Regions from separate parts of the Paenibacillus sp. FSL R5-0810 genome, predicted to be linked through region 2. Evidence: predicted binding sites of a transcription regulator. Region 2 holds the regulator's gene; the other holds the start of a gene.
The links. Region 2 encodes Rex, which represses fermentation and respiration genes when NADH is low (regulators of the CRP and FNR family bind a similar motif). Its sites were predicted from a motif close to TTGTGAAATATTTCACAA; they were not measured.
Positions count from the first base shown of each region.

Region 1 (4,348 bases), 170 kb from region 2:
TTTTGGAAAGACAGGGATTATTGTGGGCAAAGACAGGCAGATTATGCACGGCGGTGGGGATGGGAGGATCGAAGAGGGGGGAGCGCCAGTGAACAAGTCCCGAAAGGGGACTTGGGGGAGCGTAAAGCGCGCCACAGGCGCAAACAAGTCCCGAAAAGGGACTTGTGGAGGTGAAATGTGCGCCAGAGGAGCAAACAAGTCCCCAAAAGGGACTTGTAGTGGCGCAATGAGCGCCAGAGGAGCAAACAAGTCCCCAAAAGGGACTTGTGAAGGCGCAATGCGCGCCACAGAAGCAAACAAGTCCCGAAAAGGGACTTGTAGTGGCGCAATGCGCGCCAGAGAAGCAAACAAGTCCCCAAAAGGGACTTGTAGCGGTGGAATGCGCGCCAGAGGAGCAAACAAGTCCCCAAAAGGGACTTGTAGTGGCGCAATGCGCGCCAGAGGAGCAAACAAGTCCCCAAAAGGGACTTGTAGTGGCGCAATGCGCGCCAGAGGAGCAAACAAGTCCCTAAAAGGGACTTGTGAAGGCGCAGCGCATGCCACGCAGGGTGACCAAGTCACCCTAGATCCGGCAGATTTCCTTCGGACACAGCTCGCAGTGGCAGATTTCCTGCAGCATCGACAAGTCTTTAATGACGATCAGCCCGCCTGCATACTCGATCGCTTCTTTTTTGCGGAGATCGCTTAGCATGCGGTTGACACTCTCGCGCGTGGCTCCGATCATGTTCGATAGGTCCGTATGGGTAATTTTTTTGTTGATCAAGGTGCTTCCGTCAGCCTGCTCCTGCCCGTACGTATTGCCAAGACGGATCAGCGTCGAGCACAGCGCCCCTGGTTTGCCGTACATCATCAGATCCCGAAATTTGGTCTGGGTAATCCGGTGGTGGACGCCCATCCACTTCATGAAATCAATCGCGAAGTCGCAATGCTGGCAAACCAGCAGCTCCAGATCCTTGTTCTCGATGACGCCGACCACGCTGCTTTCCAGCACTTCAGCCGAGTAGCTGTGGTTGCTGCTGATGAATGGATCGGCATGCCCGATCAGATCACCCGGATGATACATATATAGAATAAGCTCTTTGCCTTCATCGGTCGTTTTCGTTAATTTGATCCGTCCCTGCTTTACATAGTAAAGCTTGTCGGCCAAGTCGCCTTCCCAGAACAAATGCGAGCCTTCAGGGAGTGCGCGTTCCTTCATGGTAACCAGCAGACGGTTTCGATTTTGTTCCGAGAAGCACTGGATATTCCCTAAGCTTTCTAGTTCTAAAACGTTGTCTACAGTATTCATGTCGGTATCTCCTAACATCTTTAAATTTGATCAGTTCAATCTTGAATGATTTGTTACCTCCATTATAACGTGAAAAAAATCACTTGAAAGGGTATTTGGGAGGAAAATAGTGGCGAATTTTCAAACTTTGTGATCTAGTTCACGTATAGGGAGGATCCTCTTAACCTTTTCTCGGCCTTGCGCCACTCCGGTCGCGACAGATATCGGATAGCCAATTCCGAAGAGGATGTCATGAATCATAAAAATATATAGCCGAACCAATAATATGTGAAATAATTCACATAATATTATGAGACGCTATGTTACGATCGAACCGTAGACAACAGAAACCAATAAACAACCGCGAAAGCAACCAAACAGAAAATCATGGGAGGATGAGAGAGATGGCTGTAAGCAAAGCACCTGGAGAAACCAAAGCATCCGCAGAAACCAAAGTCAAAGAACAAACGGCTGAACAATACGTACAGGGCTTAATCGACCGGGCGAACCGGGCTCAAGCGCAGTTTATGGAGCTGGACCAAGAACAGGTCGACCGAATCGTGCATGCGATGGCGATGGCCGGGCTCGAGAAGCATATGCAGCTGGCAAAAATGGCGGTCGAAGAAACCGGACGCGGCGTATACGAAGATAAGATCATCAAAAACCTGTTTGCAACAGAGTACATCCATAACAATATTAAATACGACAAAACGGTGGGCGTGATAGAGGATAACCCGTACGACCAGTTCCAAAAGATCGCCGAGCCGATCGGGATCATCATGGGGATCACCCCCGTAACGAACCCTACCTCAACCACCATCTTCAAAGCACTGATTTCGATCAAGACGCGCAACCCGATCATTTTCGGATTCCATCCGTCGGCACAGGCTTGCAGCCGGGAGGCTGCTGCCATTTTGCTGGAGGCCGCGCGTAAGCATGGAGCCCCGGCGGATTGCATTCAATGGATTGAGGAGCCGTCCATGGAGAAAACCCATGCTTTAATGCATCATCCGGACGTGGCGTGCATATTGGCAACCGGCGGTTCCGCCATGGTAAAAGCGGCTTACAGCTGCGGCAAGCCGGCACTCGGCGTCGGTCCGGGAAACGTGCCGTGCTTTATCGAGAAGTCGGCGGATCTCGACCAGGCCGTGAATGACCTGATTTTATCGAAGACGTTCGACAACGGGATGATTTGCGCGTCGGAGCAGGCTGTCATTATCGAGGAGCCCGTGTTTGAGCAAGTGAAGAAGAAAATGATGGCGGCCGGCTGCTATTTTATGAACAAGGAAGAAACCGTGAAGCTGTCGGTTAAGGCCATGATATCCGACAAATGCGCGGTCAATCCGGCGATCGTCGGTCAGCCGGCGGTTAAGATTGCCGAGCAATGCGGCCTTGATGTCCCGGCAGGCACCAAGATTCTGGTAGCCGAGCTGGACGGCGTCGGGCCGGGCTATCCCCTGTCCGTGGAGAAGCTGAGCCCTGTGCTGGCGTGCTACCGTGTCAAAAACGCGCAGGAAGGCATCAAACGTTCGGAGGAAATGGTCGCCTTCGGAGGGATGGGACATACGTCCGTCATTCATTCGCATAATGAGGATGTGATCCGGGCGTTCTCGAGCCGCATGAAAACCTGCCGCATTCTGGTGAACCAGCCGTCCTCGCAGGGCGGAATCGGGGATATCTACAATACGAATCTTCCATCCCTGACGCTGGGGTGCGGCTCGTACGGACGCAACGCAACCTCTTCCAACGTAACGGCCGTTAATCTGATCAACGTGAAAAGGGTGAACCGCAGAACCGTGAATATGCAGTGGTTTAAAGTCCCGGATAAAATATACTTCGAAAAAGGCTCCACCCAGTATCTTGCCAAAATGCCGGGCATATCGCGCATTGCCATTATCACCGACCCGATGATGGTGAAGCTCGGGTACGTGGAGCGGGTTGAGCATTACTTGCGGCAGCGAAGAGCGCCCGTAGCGATCGAGGTGTTCTCGGAGGTCGAACCGGATCCTTCAACGACTACGGTTGAACGGGGAACCGAAATGCTGAACAGGTTCCAGCCAGACTGCATCATTGCTCTCGGCGGCGGTTCGCCGATGGATGCGGCGAAAGCGATGTGGCTGTTCTATGAGCACCCGGATGCCGATTTCAAAGATCTGAAGCAGAAATTTATGGATATCCGCAAACGGGTGTATAAGTATCCGAAGCTTGGCCAGAAAGCGAAGTTCGTTGCCATTCCCACTACATCGGGCACAGGCTCGGAGGTCACGAGCTTCGCCGTAATCACGGATAAAGTTTCCGGGCACACCAAATACCCGCTAGCCGATTACGAGCTGACGCCGGATGTGGCGATCATTGATCCGGAATTTGTCTACACGCTGCCGAAGACCGCCGTCGCCGACACCGGCATGGACGTGCTGACGCATGCCATCGAAGCCTATGTCTCGATCATGGCGAACGATTATACGGATGGGCTTGCCATCAAGGCCATTCAGCTCGTATTCCAGTATCTGGAGCAATCGGCGCTTACCGGCGACAAGCTGGCCCGGGAAAAAATGCATAATGCCTCGACGCTGGCCGGCATGGCCTTCGCCAATGCGTTCCTGGGCATCAACCACAGCCTTGCGCATAAATGGGGCGGTCAGTATCATACCGCACATGGCCGGACGAATGCGATCCTTATGCCGCACGTCATCCGCTACAATGCGAAGAAGCCGACAAAATTCGCCGCTTGGCCGAAATATACCCATTTTGTGGCTGATCAGCGGTATGCCGAGATCGCTCGGATTCTCGGTCTGCCGGCTAGGACGACGGAGGAGGGCGTCAATAGTCTGATCCTTGCGATTCGGGAATTGAATGCCAAGCTCGGCATCGAAGAATCGTTCCAGCAGCTTGGCATTGATCCACAGGATTTCGAGAATCGCGTCGACGAGCTAGCCGACCGTGCGTTTGAGGACCAGTGTACGACGAGCAATCCGAAGCTGCCGCTCGTGTCGGAGCTTGCGGATGTATATCGCAACGCGTTCTATGGACGGTTTTAACCATACGAGACGAAGGGTAAGTAAACCCTAGAGGGATGGATGC
Region 1 covers NZ_JBBOCF010000001.1:2,783,839-2,788,186, reverse strand. Annotated here, with positions in the region: gene MKX76_RS12675 (Crp/Fnr family transcriptional regulator) at 563-1,288, opposite strand; gene adhE (bifunctional acetaldehyde-CoA/alcohol dehydrogenase) at 1,672-4,305, shown strand.
Region 1: the regulator Rex is predicted to act here: its motif matches at 1,554-1,571, upstream of adhE (bifunctional acetaldehyde-CoA/alcohol dehydrogenase).

Region 2 (4,348 bases):
CGCTCAGATTCGGCGTACCGGCGGCCAGCCGATCCAGGGATTTCTGGATGTTGGTGTATTGCTTGTTATCCATTGCCTCCGCAACAGACAGCATCGCCTTTTCCCACCACTCATCCAACGCCTCCGAGGAGTGGTCCTCGACTTGAATTTTAAGCTCCCGGCTGCCGATCACGGATTTGCCTTCACGCTTGATGTGCTGAACCAAGCCCTGCAAATTCGTGTCCGGAGCCAAATCGAGTTTCAAAGATACGGCATCCTGTTTAATATCTATATGAGAACTTTTCACGCCTTCATATTGAGAAACAACATCGGCCAGCGGACTCTGGACGGCGAAACGCTGATATAGAAACCATCCGCCGAAGAGCACCAATGCCGAAATGACAACCGTCAGCATGATAGGGACAATGCGCAGTTTCATGAAGTGCCTCCTTCAGTAGTAGTAATTTGTAGATTAGAATAAATCACATTTATATACAGTATCATATGCTATGACTAATAGATCGTTTTCTGTCTAATGAGTACAACAATGAGTATATCACATAATCTATACTTTTTCATGCCTTCCTGTGAAAATATTAAGAACAGTTTTTCCATATTTTTCAGACAGCGCTTACAAACCCAAAACAAAGAGGCTTCCTTGTACAATCGCGTACAAGAAAGCCTCTTTCCTGTATAACTGATTTATTGATTGGGAAGAATAATGTCCTCTCCGATCGCCTGTCCGTCCTGGAAGCGATAGAAGCGATAACCTAATTGGCCCTGATTCTCATATTGGAGCTGCCATGTATACTCGCCTTCATACATGACGGGGAGCAGCCGCTTGATCACAGCACCCGGCATCTCATTGCGAATCTGCTCGCGCATCTGCTCCTCGGACAATCCGCTGCTGAGCAGCACGGCCTGAACCGCATCCTTGCCTTCAACAGGAAGATTATCATCCGTAAACTTCACCCAGACCATGATCTGCTGCTGGTCCTGATTCGTTCCCGTGATGACCCAATAATTGTTGTTCTCGCCCCATACCGACTTGTAGGTCTTATCCTTCGTCACCAGGCCGCCATGCTGGCGAGCGGCTTGCACCGCCAGGCTCTCCTCATTCCACGTGTCCTTCATGACATAGGAATAGTACAGCTGCACGCATAGCAGCGCCAGCAGCAGCCCGGATATACTAAGCAAAATCCACTTTGTTCTCTTTTTCAAACCGTCTGATCCTCCCCCTTAATCTGACCTAAAGGGTCGAAAGACGCTCGAATGAACGCTGGGCTTCACGGCGGATCCGTTCCTCATCCAGCGTGAGGCAGGAGCCGTGCTTAACCACCTGCTTGCCGTCAACCCATACATGCTCCACATCCTTGGCGGAGGCCGAGTAAATTGAATGCGAAATGTAGTCCGTGCGCGGCAGGAAATGCGCTTGATCGGTATCCAGTGCGATCATGTCCGCCTTCATCCCGACGGCCAATCTGCCTACGTTATCAAGAAATGCCGACCGTGCTCCATACTCGGTTCCCATTCGAAGCGCTTCGGCTGCCGGAATAGCCGTCGGATCGCCGCTGACGCCCTTGTGGATAAGGGCGGCCAGGCGCATTTCTTCGAACATGTCCAGGTTGTTATTGCTCGCTGGTCCATCGGTTCCAAGGGACACTGTCACACCTGCTTTCAACAGCTCGGGAACACGCGCAACACCGCTGGCCAGCTTCAGGTTGCTGCCGGGGTTATGGGATACCGCGACATCATGCTTAGCCAATATTTCAATCTCTTCGTCCGTCAAATGCACCGCATGCGCAACCAGCGTCGGACGCGAGAACACGCCGAGCTTCTCCAGATGGGCCACCGGACGCTGTCCGTAGTCATTCACATTCTGCTGCACTTCGGCTGCCGTTTCGGACATATGGGTATGAATCGGCAGATTCAAATCATGCGCCGCTTGAACGAATTTCTCAATGAAGTCTGGCGGGCAGGTGTAAGGCGCATGCGGCGAAATCATCGTCGTAATCCGGCCCTCCGCCTGACCGTGCCAGTCCTTTGCAAAGGCAATCGCCTCATCCAGCTTCTGCTTCTGTACTTCCGGAGGACACAGCCCGATGACGCCTCTTGTCAGCACTCCCCGCATTCCGGAGTCTTGGACAACCTTGGCGACCTGATCCATATGGTCATACATGTCAACGAAGGTTGTCGTACCGCCCTTCAGCATCTCGAGCACCGAGAGCGAAGTGCCCCAAAATACATCGTCGGCCGTAAACTTCGCTTCCATCGGCCACATTTTCTCCTGCAGCCAAACTTGCAGGGCCAGATCATCGCCAAAGCCGCGAAGCAGCGACATGGCTGCATGTCCATGCGTGTTGACCAGCCCTGGAAGGAATAACAGATGCGTTCCGTCCATCACCTGGGTTTCTGCATCGACCTGAGGCTCCTCTTCTCCCAAATACGTGATGCGGTCGTCCTCCACAACCATATACCCGCGGAGAACCGGCTGTCCTTCCTGAAGCACGGCAAATGTTCCGTTCTTAACCATCCACTTCGTTGTCATGCTGCGCATCCTCCTTCCCATTGTCCAAATAGTAAGCCAGACTTTGCAGATCCGTCGTAAAATCCGCGGTGTGAATGCGGATATGAGGCGGCGCCTTCAGAATCGTCGGGGCAAAATTCAAAATCGCCTCGATTCCGGCGTTGATCAGCTGATTGGCTACGTTTTGCGCTTCAAAATCCGGTACCGTAATGATCCCGATTCGAATGCCGTATTCCTGGACCGTCTTGTCCAGCTCTTCCATCGGCTGCACCGTCAAGTTATTGATCTTCAGCCCGATTTTCGGAGGGTACGAATCGAAAATCGCCACAATCTTCATATTATCTTTCAGAAACGCGTTGTAATTGGATAGCGCATGTCCGAGATTGCCCGCACCCACCAGCGCAACGTTGATCTTCTGGTCCAGCTTCAAGATTTGGCGGATTTTCTCAATGAGATAGGAGACATCATACCCGATGCCCTTCCGGCCGAAATCCCCGAAATAGGCCAAATCCTTGCGGATTTGGGCCGGGTTCAGGTCGAGCTTCTGCCCAAGCTCCTGTGAGGAGACGGTGGACACCTCCCGCTTATGAAGCTCATTCAAATAGCGCAAATAGACTGGCAATCTGCGGACTACGGCCTCTGAAATTTTATCCGATTTCATGCATGCTCCCCCTATTAATAGGATGATAGTTCATCGCTTCCAATATAAAGCCTTGCTCCCCTTTAGGTTCACTCTTTTTCATTCTCCCTTTCCTCAAGCCACTGCGCAATACGGGGGACGATCCCCTCGGTCGGCATATGCTCCATTTTCGGTCCGGGCAGGGAATACAAGAAGTATTTTCCATAATACGATTCGATTACCCGGGTATCGTAGACGATCACGATTCCCTTATCGTGGGCGGTCCGAACAAGCCGCCCGAAGCCCTGCTTGAAGCGGATGACCGCTTGCGGCACCGACAGCTTCATGAACGGGTTCTTCTTCTGCTGCTGCAGCAGCTCGCTCTTCGCCTCGACCAGCGGATGGTTGGGCGGCTGGAACGGCAGCCGGACAATCGCCAGGCAGGTCAGCGCTTCTCCGGGAATGTCAACGCCCTCCCAGAAGGAGCTGGTCCCGAGCAGAACCGACGCGCTGCTATCCTGGAACCGGCGTATCAGCTTCGTACGGCTCGTACCATCCATTCCCTGACCAAGCACCGTAATTTCGCTGGCAGCCAGCGCTTCCTTCAGCGGCTCGTGCACCTGACGAAGCATCCGGTACGACGTAAACAGGACGAGCATACGACCTTGGGTAGCTATTGCCGCTTCAGAGAGCGACTTCACGAGCGTATCCACAAATACCGCATCCCCCACGGAGCCCTTCACGCTTGGAAAATCCCGCGGAATGACAAGAAGCGCCTGCTCCCTGTAATTGAACGGGGACGGCAGCTGAACCGTGTTCAGATTCCCTGCGTCCGCCGCCTCCTGGAGCCCTAGATTATCGATCATGAATTGAAACGATTTATCGACCGACAGCGTCGCCGATGTCAGAATCACGCTCCGCTTCTTGTCAAAAAACAATTCCTTCAAATGCTTGCTCACATCAACGGGCACGGCGTAGAGCTGCAGCGACTTGCTGCGGAAATTGCCGTTGGCCTCCATCCAGTATACGGTGCCTTCGTCATTCAGGGCCATGAAGGACCGCAAATCCTCGCGATGCGCAGCCAGATCCTTAAACAAGCCCGACAGGTCAGTCAGCAGGCTGTCCGCACTGTAATCGTCAAGCTCTTCCTTCATCTCGGCGATCAGCTTGTCTCCCTTGCGAACGACGTCTCCCAGCGTCACGTGAATCTGCTGTTCCAGCTC
Region 2 covers NZ_JBBOCF010000001.1:2,614,592-2,618,939, forward strand. Annotated here, with positions in the region: gene MKX76_RS11765 (hypothetical protein) at 1-418, opposite strand, end outside; gene MKX76_RS11770 (cell wall elongation regulator TseB-like domain-containing protein) at 682-1,200, opposite strand; gene MKX76_RS11775 (amidohydrolase) at 1,229-2,527, opposite strand; gene MKX76_RS11780 (redox-sensing transcriptional repressor Rex) at 2,505-3,167, opposite strand; gene dinG (ATP-dependent DNA helicase DinG) at 3,236-4,348, opposite strand, start outside.